DNA from 2 places in the Mesorhizobium sp. M1409 genome. Region 2 is predicted to be linked to the other one. Evidence: predicted binding sites of a transcription regulator. Region 2 holds the regulator's gene; the other holds the start of a gene.
The links. Region 2 encodes PhoB, which activates phosphate uptake and scavenging genes when phosphate is short. Its sites were predicted from a motif close to TGTCATNNANCTGTCAT; they were not measured.

Region 1 (4,209 bases), on a different contig from region 2:
CGTCTCCGAGGAAGAACGCCGACTGGATCAGACTGAAAGGGATATAGTCGGACGATAGGATGTCGAGCAGGCCGTCGCTGGCCAGAGTGCGGGCCGAGACATTGCCCGAATGCGAGGCGCCGCGCATGACGTTGGGCGCACCCATCAGCACGCCGAGGCCAGCCTCTTTCGAGGCCCTCGCGGCCTCCTCCGTTGTCGGGAACTCGGCGACGCGCACGCCCTGTTCGATCGCTTCGCCGACATGGCCAAGGGTGGCGTCGTCATGGCTGGCCAGCACGATGCCGCGCTCATGGCAGGCGGCGGCGATCACCGCCCGGTTCGGTACCGAATTGCGCGCCGATTCTCCCATCCGCTTTTCGCAGAACAGTTTGAAGTCGCGATCGGTCAGCTTCAGCTTGCGCTGGTAATAGTAGGCATAGGTTTCGAGGTTGACGAACTGGCGCTGGCCGGGCGCATGATCCATCAGCGATGCCAGCTTGACCCGCTCGTCGCCATCGAAATTGGCGAATGCCTTGAGGCAGTCCGGCGCCGAAACCTCGCAGCGCAGATGGATGAAGTGGTCGGCCCGCAGACGATCCTGCTGCACACTGTCCTCGATCGCATCGGCCAATTTGCGGATGTCGGTCGATGTCAGGTCGGCGTCCTCGTCCATGCCGACGCGCAAGGCGTCGAGCACTGTGGTGATGCCGGCGGTCGCCACTTGCGCGTCATGGGCGAGCACGGCGGCGATCGGGTTCCAGCGCACCTTCGGCCGCGGCGCGTAGTGGCCTTCGAGATGATCCGTATGGAGTTCGACCAGCCCGGGAATGATGTAGTCGCCGCCCATATCCTCGCCGGCCATGCTCCCACTGGTATGGCAGGCGCCGGCGTCGATGCCGGCGATAAAGCCGTCGCGCAGCACCAGCGAACCCTCGACGATCTCGTCGGCAAGGACGATGCGGGCGTTGTGGAGAACAGTCTCGACGGTCATTTCAGGCAGTCCTTGGTTAGTCCAGCTGGGGTTGTTCGGCGGGTGCTCAGGCGGTTCTTCTGGCCGGGCGGCGCCCGAGCACGTGATGCGAGAGCACCATGAACGGTGCGCCCGGTTCGGTTTCGACAAACAGCGTCAGCGCATCCACCAGCACCGGCTGTCGCAGAATGTCCGCGAACAGACTATCGATTGCTGCGCGCAAACGAGGGCTTTCCTGTGACGTCGCCCGGCCGGACAGCGTCATGTGAAAGCGAAACGTCTCGAAGACATAGGGGTAGCCCCATCGGCAAAGATTGCGGAACTCGGCCGGCTTCAGCGAATCCGGGCCGCGCCGCTCGATCTCGGATTCGGTCAGCGGAGCGCGAAAGCGATCGAAATCGCGCACCACGTCATCGGCGAAGCGGTTGAGCAGAGGCAGCGGTCCTTCCGGCACCAATGCGAAGAAGCCGTCGATCTGGCTGACGACGAGACGCGGGATGGTCGCCATCGGCGTCGCCTCGGCGAAATGGTCGAGTGCGGCGCGCAGCGAGGCTTCCGTCTCGTTGGCGGCCAGGTGGAACGGCGCCTTCAGCGTCGCGTGAAAACCATAGCGGCGCGCCGAAGCGGTGTGAAAAGCGACTTCCGCCGCCGACAGGTCGGCCACCGCCTCGACCGGCCTTGTCGCGGCACCAAACGGGTCGCGGCCGAGCCAGTTGGCGGCGATCCGCGCCAGTGGCTCGTCCTGCCGGGGGGTGAAATAGAGGGCGTAGCGCATGAAAAGTCCTTCTCAGCTCCGCTGCCATAGGTGATTTCCATGACGGATTGACGAAGCTTTGAAGGGTTTTCGAAGGCAAATCGACCCAGCCGGGTCCTTAGCCGACATTTTTCTTGGGCTGGACCAATTTTCCAGACGTCGGCGCTGCCCCTCACCTGCCTGCCGGCATCCTCTCCCCGTATAGTGACGGGGAGAGGGGCGCTGTCGTCGATGGTTTCGCCAATCACCATCGTAGCAAGAAGAAATGCCGAGGTTGTGGCCGGCCTCCTTCTCCCCGTCCCTATGAGGGGCGGCGCCGACTTTCGACAATGGGTTGGTTTCCAAGAATGGGGAGCTGTCTTTGTCTGAAGCCATTCTATTGGAGGAGCAGATCAGGCCTTCATCAGCCATTCGTGCTCGGGCGCGTTGTGGAATTTCCACGTCCGCTTCGGCCCGGCCATCACGTTGAGATAGTAGAGGTCGTAGCCGTGACAGGCGGCGCAGGGATGATAGCCCTTGGGCACCAGCACGACATCGCCGTCCTCGATCGCCATCGCTTCGTCGAGCGCGCGATGACCATTCTGGTCGGCGTCGGTGTAGACGCGCTGAAAGGCAAAGCCCTGCGGCGGGTTGAGCCGGTGATAGTAGGTTTCCTCGAGATAGGATTCATCAGGCAGATTGTCCTGGTCATGCTTGTGCGGCGGATAGCTCGACGTATGGCCGCCGGGCGTGATGACCTCGACCACCAGCAGCGAATCGGCCGGCTTGCCCTCCGGCAGGATGTTGGTGACGTAGCGCGTGTTGGTGCCCTTGCCGCGCACCTCCTGGCCGAGATCGTCCGGTGCGATGACCCGCACCGGCAGGCCGCCGCCAAGGCCCGGCGCCGAGCAGACCGCGAGTTCCAGGTCGGTATCCGCGGTTACCGACCAGTCGGAGCCCTCAGGCACATACACCGACCACGGCTTGCCTTCGAAGGGCGACATGCGCTCGCCGAGCAGGCCGAGTTCCTTGCCGCCGGCTCTCGCATTGCCCTTGCCGGTGACGAACACCAGGCAGACTTCGCGATCATCCGTCTTCCCGAACGCGCTCTCGCCCGGCTTCAGCCGATGCAGGTCGAAACCAACATAGGTCCAGCCCGCGATTTGCGGCGTCACATGAGCGACGCGGCCATGGCCCTTATTGGCCTTCACCAACAGCTTCGACATTGTGTCTCTCCTATTCCATGGCTTGACGGGCTACAGGCCTTTGAAACCAAGCCGTTTGTTTGAAAGGACTATCGCAAATCTTCGAGTTTGGCCGGCGCTTACAACTTCGTCATCCTAGGGCGTAGCAGGAGCGAAGCTCCGTCGCGAAGACCCTAGGATCCATGCCGCAACCCCAGTCCAAGAGCGCAGCGGAACGGAATTCTGCACCGCAGCGGCTGTTTTGACATCACGGCATGGATCCCGGGGTCTGCGCCGCGTCGCTTCGCTCCTTGCTTCGCCCCAGGATGACGAAGCTAGAGGCCTTGCGGCTAGTCTCCAACGCACGCGATCCATCATGCGCGCAGTGCTCAAGCCGTAAGCCTTCTGCGTCATAGGCCGCTCTATTCCTTCGGCTCGGCGTTGCCGTCGTCCGCGGGCTTGTAGAGGTAAAAAAACTGCCAGACCGCGTAGCCGGCGAAGCCGAGGGCAAGCACGCCCCAGAACGGCGTGCCGGTTGCGAATTCGATGATCGACCAGACGACGCAGACCGCGACGACGGCGACACGCCGCCACAACGGCCGGAAGAAGGGGTGCTCGGAATCTTTCATCGGGCCAATCTACAGCAATCGGCTTTGCCGGGAACCCATCGCATCAGGCCCCCCTTGATCAGACATTGGGAAACCCTTGCGTCTCGACCGTATAGCCGGCGGCGGTCATCACGCGCATCAATTCCTTGTAGCCGACCTGCGCCATCCTGAGCGGCGGGTTCTTCTTCGGATCCTGCTCGGCCTCGACCACGAACCAGCCCTCATAGCCATGGTCGGCAAAGCGCTGCACGATGGCGCCGAAATCCAGCGAGCCGTCGCCCGGCACCGTGAAGGCACCCAGCGCCACCGCGTCGAGGAAGGACTGTTTTGTGCGGTCGAGTTTGTCGATCACGCCCATGCGCACATCCTTCACATGCACATGGTTGATGCGCTTATGATGGTTGTCGATGGCGCGCAGAACGTCGCCGCCGGCGAATGCCAGATGTCCAGCATCGAGCAGCAGCGGAATGCCGGCTCCGGAATGGCGCATGAAAGCATCGAGTTCCGGCTCGGTCTCGACCACCGCCGCCATGTGGTGGTGGTAGGAGAGCGGCATGCCCTGTTCGGCGCACCACTCGCCGAATTCGGTGACGCGTCTGGCATAGGTCTTCATCTCGTCGTCCGACAGCTTCGGCTTGGTGGCCAGCGGCTTGGAGCGGTCGCCCTGGATCGAGCGACCGACCTCGCCATAGACGATGCAAGGCGCGTTCACGGCCTTGAACAGGTCGATCATCG
Region 2 (4,209 bases):
CGTCGGATCCGAGGTTCAGCATCACGTTTGATTCCACCTGAACCATCTGTGAACGGACGGCATCGAACGAAGTGAAGTCATAGCCGTTAAGGCGGACCGTATCAGTCGCACCGAAATCGAAGATAAGATCACTTCCATTTCCTTTAGAGATGGCGAAAGTGTCGGCGCCGTCTCCGCCGATCAGGACATCGTCGCCCTTGCCGCCATCCAGCGTCTGATGACCCGACCCGCCCTTGATGATGTTGTCCAACGCATTTCCGAACGCATATCGATTGGCGCCGGTAACGACGAGGTTCTCGAAATTGTCGGGGAGCTTGTAGCTCATCCATGTGTCGATCGTGTCGATTCCTGCCCCAGGATCCTCGACCACCTTATTGTTGGTGGAATAGAGGTGATAGTAGTCGTCGCCGGCGCCACCGTAGATCGTGACCTTGACGCCGGTGTCTCCCCAGAAGGAGTCGTTGCCGGAGGTGCCATGCAGTTCCGGTCCAGACCCAGTGGCCGAGAACCAATGAGTGGAAGCGCCGGTGTAGGGAAGAGGGATGCCTTTGGCGTTTACGACGGTGCTCATCAGAAATCCTTCCTCATGGTATCCGACCTGGTGAAATCATTCGATACGAGTCCCAGCGACTGCTTCCCAAGCAACGTTGCAACGGATGAAATAGTTCCAGGGAATCGTCATCCGATCCGAGATAATATTGACCATTCGGCGCACATACACTGAATAAAGAGAAGGAATCCGTCCTCCGTCAAAAATATAATTTTAATAAAATTCTATATTTATGTGAAAGTCGCGTGCTTTGACGGATATAGATAAATGCATTAGTTCAATCCTCGCTAGAAGGAGCACGATTTGGAGGGCAGAGTTTTACGGGCAAAATGGCGATTATGACCGACTAATCGCGAACCGTTCTTCCCGCGGCCAGCCGGACACAACAGCAGTTTGAGAGATCGCAGAGCAATCGAGTTGTGAAGTGACCGACCAGTTAGCCACGCACAATCAATTCCAGCATGGCTCACTCCGCTGCGGACGTTTCGCTGCGACCGGGCAACGACCGCGAAGGGTCGGTTAAAGATTTCAATCCCGCCTGCTTGAATGTCCGCCATCGCTTTTTGGATGCCAGAAGCCGCCTGTCGCCTTGGCCCAAATGCGGTCATTCGAAAACTGATGGGATGACCGCTCCTGGGCGCCACATGCTCGTTCTCCACCGATGAGACGAATGCAACATTCCACCCTTCGCGGCCGTTGGCGACCGCCTGCTGACCGAGCTTGAACCTGGGTTCCGATTTATCGGGATGGGATGGGAATTAATCTTCCCTGATCGCGTAGCCTGCACCTCGAATGGTGCGGATGACGTCGGGCATGCGGCCGTTGTTGACCGCCTTGCGCAGCCGGCCGACATGCACGTCCACCGTGCGTTCGTCGATGTAGATCGTCTCACCCCAGACATTGTCGAGCAGCTGGCTGCGCGAGAACACGCGGCCGGGATGGCGCATCATGAATTCGAGCAGGCGGAATTCGGTCGGCCCGAGCCGGATCTCGCTCTTCTTGCGATAGACCCGATGCGATTCTCGATCGAGCACGATGTCGCCGACCTTCAGCACGCTGGACAGCACTTCCGGCTTGGCACGGCGCAGCAGCGCCTTGACCCTGGCCATGAACTCCGGCGTCGAGAAAGGCTTGACCAGATAGTCGTCGGCGCCGGTCGAGAGGCCGCGCACGCGGTCGCTCTCCTCGCCGCGCGCGGTCAGCATGATGATCGGCAGCCGCTCGGTCTCGGGGCGCATTCGCAGGCGTCGGCAGAGTTCGATGCCGGAAACCGCCGGCACCATCCAGTCGAGCACCAGAAGGTCAGGCACGTTCTCCTGCAGCCGGATCTCGGCCTCGTCGCCGCGCGTCACCACCTCGACCTGATAGCCCTCGGACTCCAGATTATAACGGAGCAGCACGCCTAGCGGCTCCTCGTCCTCCACCACCATGATGCGTGGCGCGATCATCGGCTGGTCACCCCTGTCGTCATGCCGCCGGCGCGGACATTGTCGTCTCGTCCTGCTTCGGACGATTGGCCGGCAGCTGCGTGCCGGTCAAAACATAATAGGCATTTTCCGCGATGTTGGTGACGTGGTCGCCGATGCGCTCGAGATTCTTGGCGCAGAACAAAAGATGCGTGCACGCGGTGATGTTGCGCGGGTCTTCCATCATATAGGTGAGAAGTTCGCGGAACACGGAGGTGTATTTGACGTCGATGCGTTCGTCGTCGGCACGCAGTTTCGCCAGCGCGGCGGCGTCACGCGCCGCATATTCCTCGATGACGCCCTGCACCTGGATCAGCACCAGTTGTGCCATTCCATCGATCGAGTGCGAAAGGTCGCGCGGCGTAACGCTGAGGCCGACAGTGCCGACGCGCTTGGCGATGTTCTTGGCAAGGTCGCCGATGCGTTCGAGATCGCCGGCCATGCGGATCGAACCGACGACATGGCGCAGATCGTCGGCCATCGGCTGCCGCTTGGCGATCAGCGTGATGGCGCGGTCGTCGAGCTCCCGCTGGCGCGCGTCCATGATCGCGTCGTCGGAGACGACGCGCTGTGCCAAGGCGTTGTCGGAATTCAACAGCGCCTTGGTCGCACCGCCGACCATCGAGCTGGCGAGATCGCCCATGTCGCTGATGAGCTTGCTGATCTGACCGAGATCCTCGTCGAAAGAAGCGACTGTGTGTTCGCTCATGATCCTGTTCCTCGTATGCCTGAGCTCAGCCGAAGCGGCCGGTGATGTAGTCCTGCGTGCGCTTCTCGCGGGGCGACGTGAAGATCTTCTCGGTGCGGTCGAACTCGACCAGCTCGCCCAGATACATGAAGGCCGTCTGCTTCGACACGCGCGCCGCCTGCTGCATGTTGTGGGTGACGATGACGATCGTGTAGTCGGCTTGCAACTCGTCGATCAGCTCCTCGATCTTGGCGGTCGACAGCGGATCGAGCGCCGAGGCGGGCTCGTCGAGCAGGATGACTTCCGGCTTCACCGCCACGGTACGGGCGATGCAGAGCCGCTGCTGCTGGCCGCCTGAGAGGCTGAGGCCGCTGGCGTCGAGCTTGTCCTTGACCTCGGTCCAGAGTGCCGCGCGCTTCAGCGCCTGCTCGACGCGGCCGTCCATCTCGGATTTGCTCAGCTTCTCGTAGAGCCTGATGCCGAAAGCGATGTTTTCATAGATCGACATCGGAAATGGCGTCGGCTTCTGGAACACCATGCCGATCTTGGTGCGCAGCAGGTTGAGGTCCTGCGAGCGGTCAAGAACGTTCTGGCCGTCGAGCAGCACCTGACCGTCGGCCGTCTGCCTGGGATAAAGCTCATAGATGCGGTTGAAGACGCGCAGCAGCGTCGACTTCCCGCAGCCCGAAGGCCCGATGAAGGCGGTGACGCTGCGCTCCGGCAAGGACAGCGTGATGTCCTTCAGCGCCTTCGATTGGCCGTAGTAGAAGTTGAGGTTCTTGACCTCGATCTTGGCCTTGGCGGTGGCCTCGGCGGCGATCGTCATGTCTGGAGACAACATCTGGCTCATTTGTCCTCTCTGCGTCCGGTCAGGCTGCGCGCAACGATGCTGAGCGCGAGAACCGTCAATGTGATGATAAGTGCGCCGGTCCAGGCCAGTTGCTGCCATTCCTCGTAAGGGCTGAGAGCGAACTGGAAGATGGTGACAGGCAAGCTGGCCATCGGCGCGTTGAGATTGCTCGACCAGAACTGGTTGTTGAGCGCCGTGAAGAGCAGTGGTGCCGTCTCGCCGGAGATACGGGCGATCGACAGCAATATGCCGGTGACAATGCCGGAAAGCGCGGCGCGGTAGGCGACCGACTTGATGACCACCCAGCGCGGCGCGCCGATCGCGGTGCCGGCTTCGCGCAAGGCGTTCGGCACCAAATTGAGCATGTCTTCGGTGGTGCGCACCACAACCGGAATGACGAGGATGGCGAGCGCGACAGCACCGGCGATTGCCGAGAAATGCCCCATCGGCCGCACCATCAATTCGTAGACGAACAGGCCGATGATGATCGACGGCGCCGACAGCAGGATGTCGTTGATGAAGCGCACCACGGTGGTCAGCTTGGAAAAGCGACCGTATTCGGCCATGTACGTGCCGGCCAGCACACCGATTGGCGTGCCGACGATGACGGCGATGATCGTCATGACCACGCTGCCGTAAATGGCGTTGAGCAGGC

Region 1: a site for PhoB is predicted at 1,764-1,780, ahead of NKG99_RS21390 (DUF1045 domain-containing protein). Genes of this name have one in related genera too.

The regions. Positions count from the first base shown of each region.
Region 1 covers NZ_JAMYKV010000029.1:3,611-7,819, forward strand. The annotation lists gene NKG99_RS21385 (alpha-D-ribose 1-methylphosphonate 5-triphosphate diphosphatase) at 1-970, opposite strand, end outside; gene NKG99_RS21390 (DUF1045 domain-containing protein) at 1,017-1,724, opposite strand; gene iolB (5-deoxy-glucuronate isomerase) at 2,096-2,908, opposite strand; gene NKG99_RS21400 (DUF3329 domain-containing protein) at 3,289-3,495, opposite strand; gene iolE (myo-inosose-2 dehydratase) at 3,554-4,209, opposite strand, start outside.
Region 2 covers NZ_JAMYKV010000042.1:33,215-37,423, forward strand. The annotation lists gene eglC (endo-1,3-1,4-beta-glycanase EglC) at 1-571, opposite strand, end outside; gene phoB (phosphate regulon transcriptional regulator PhoB) at 1,309-1,998, opposite strand; gene phoU (phosphate signaling complex protein PhoU) at 2,018-2,725, opposite strand; gene pstB (phosphate ABC transporter ATP-binding protein PstB) at 2,751-3,554, opposite strand; gene pstA (phosphate ABC transporter permease PstA) at 3,551-4,209, opposite strand, start outside.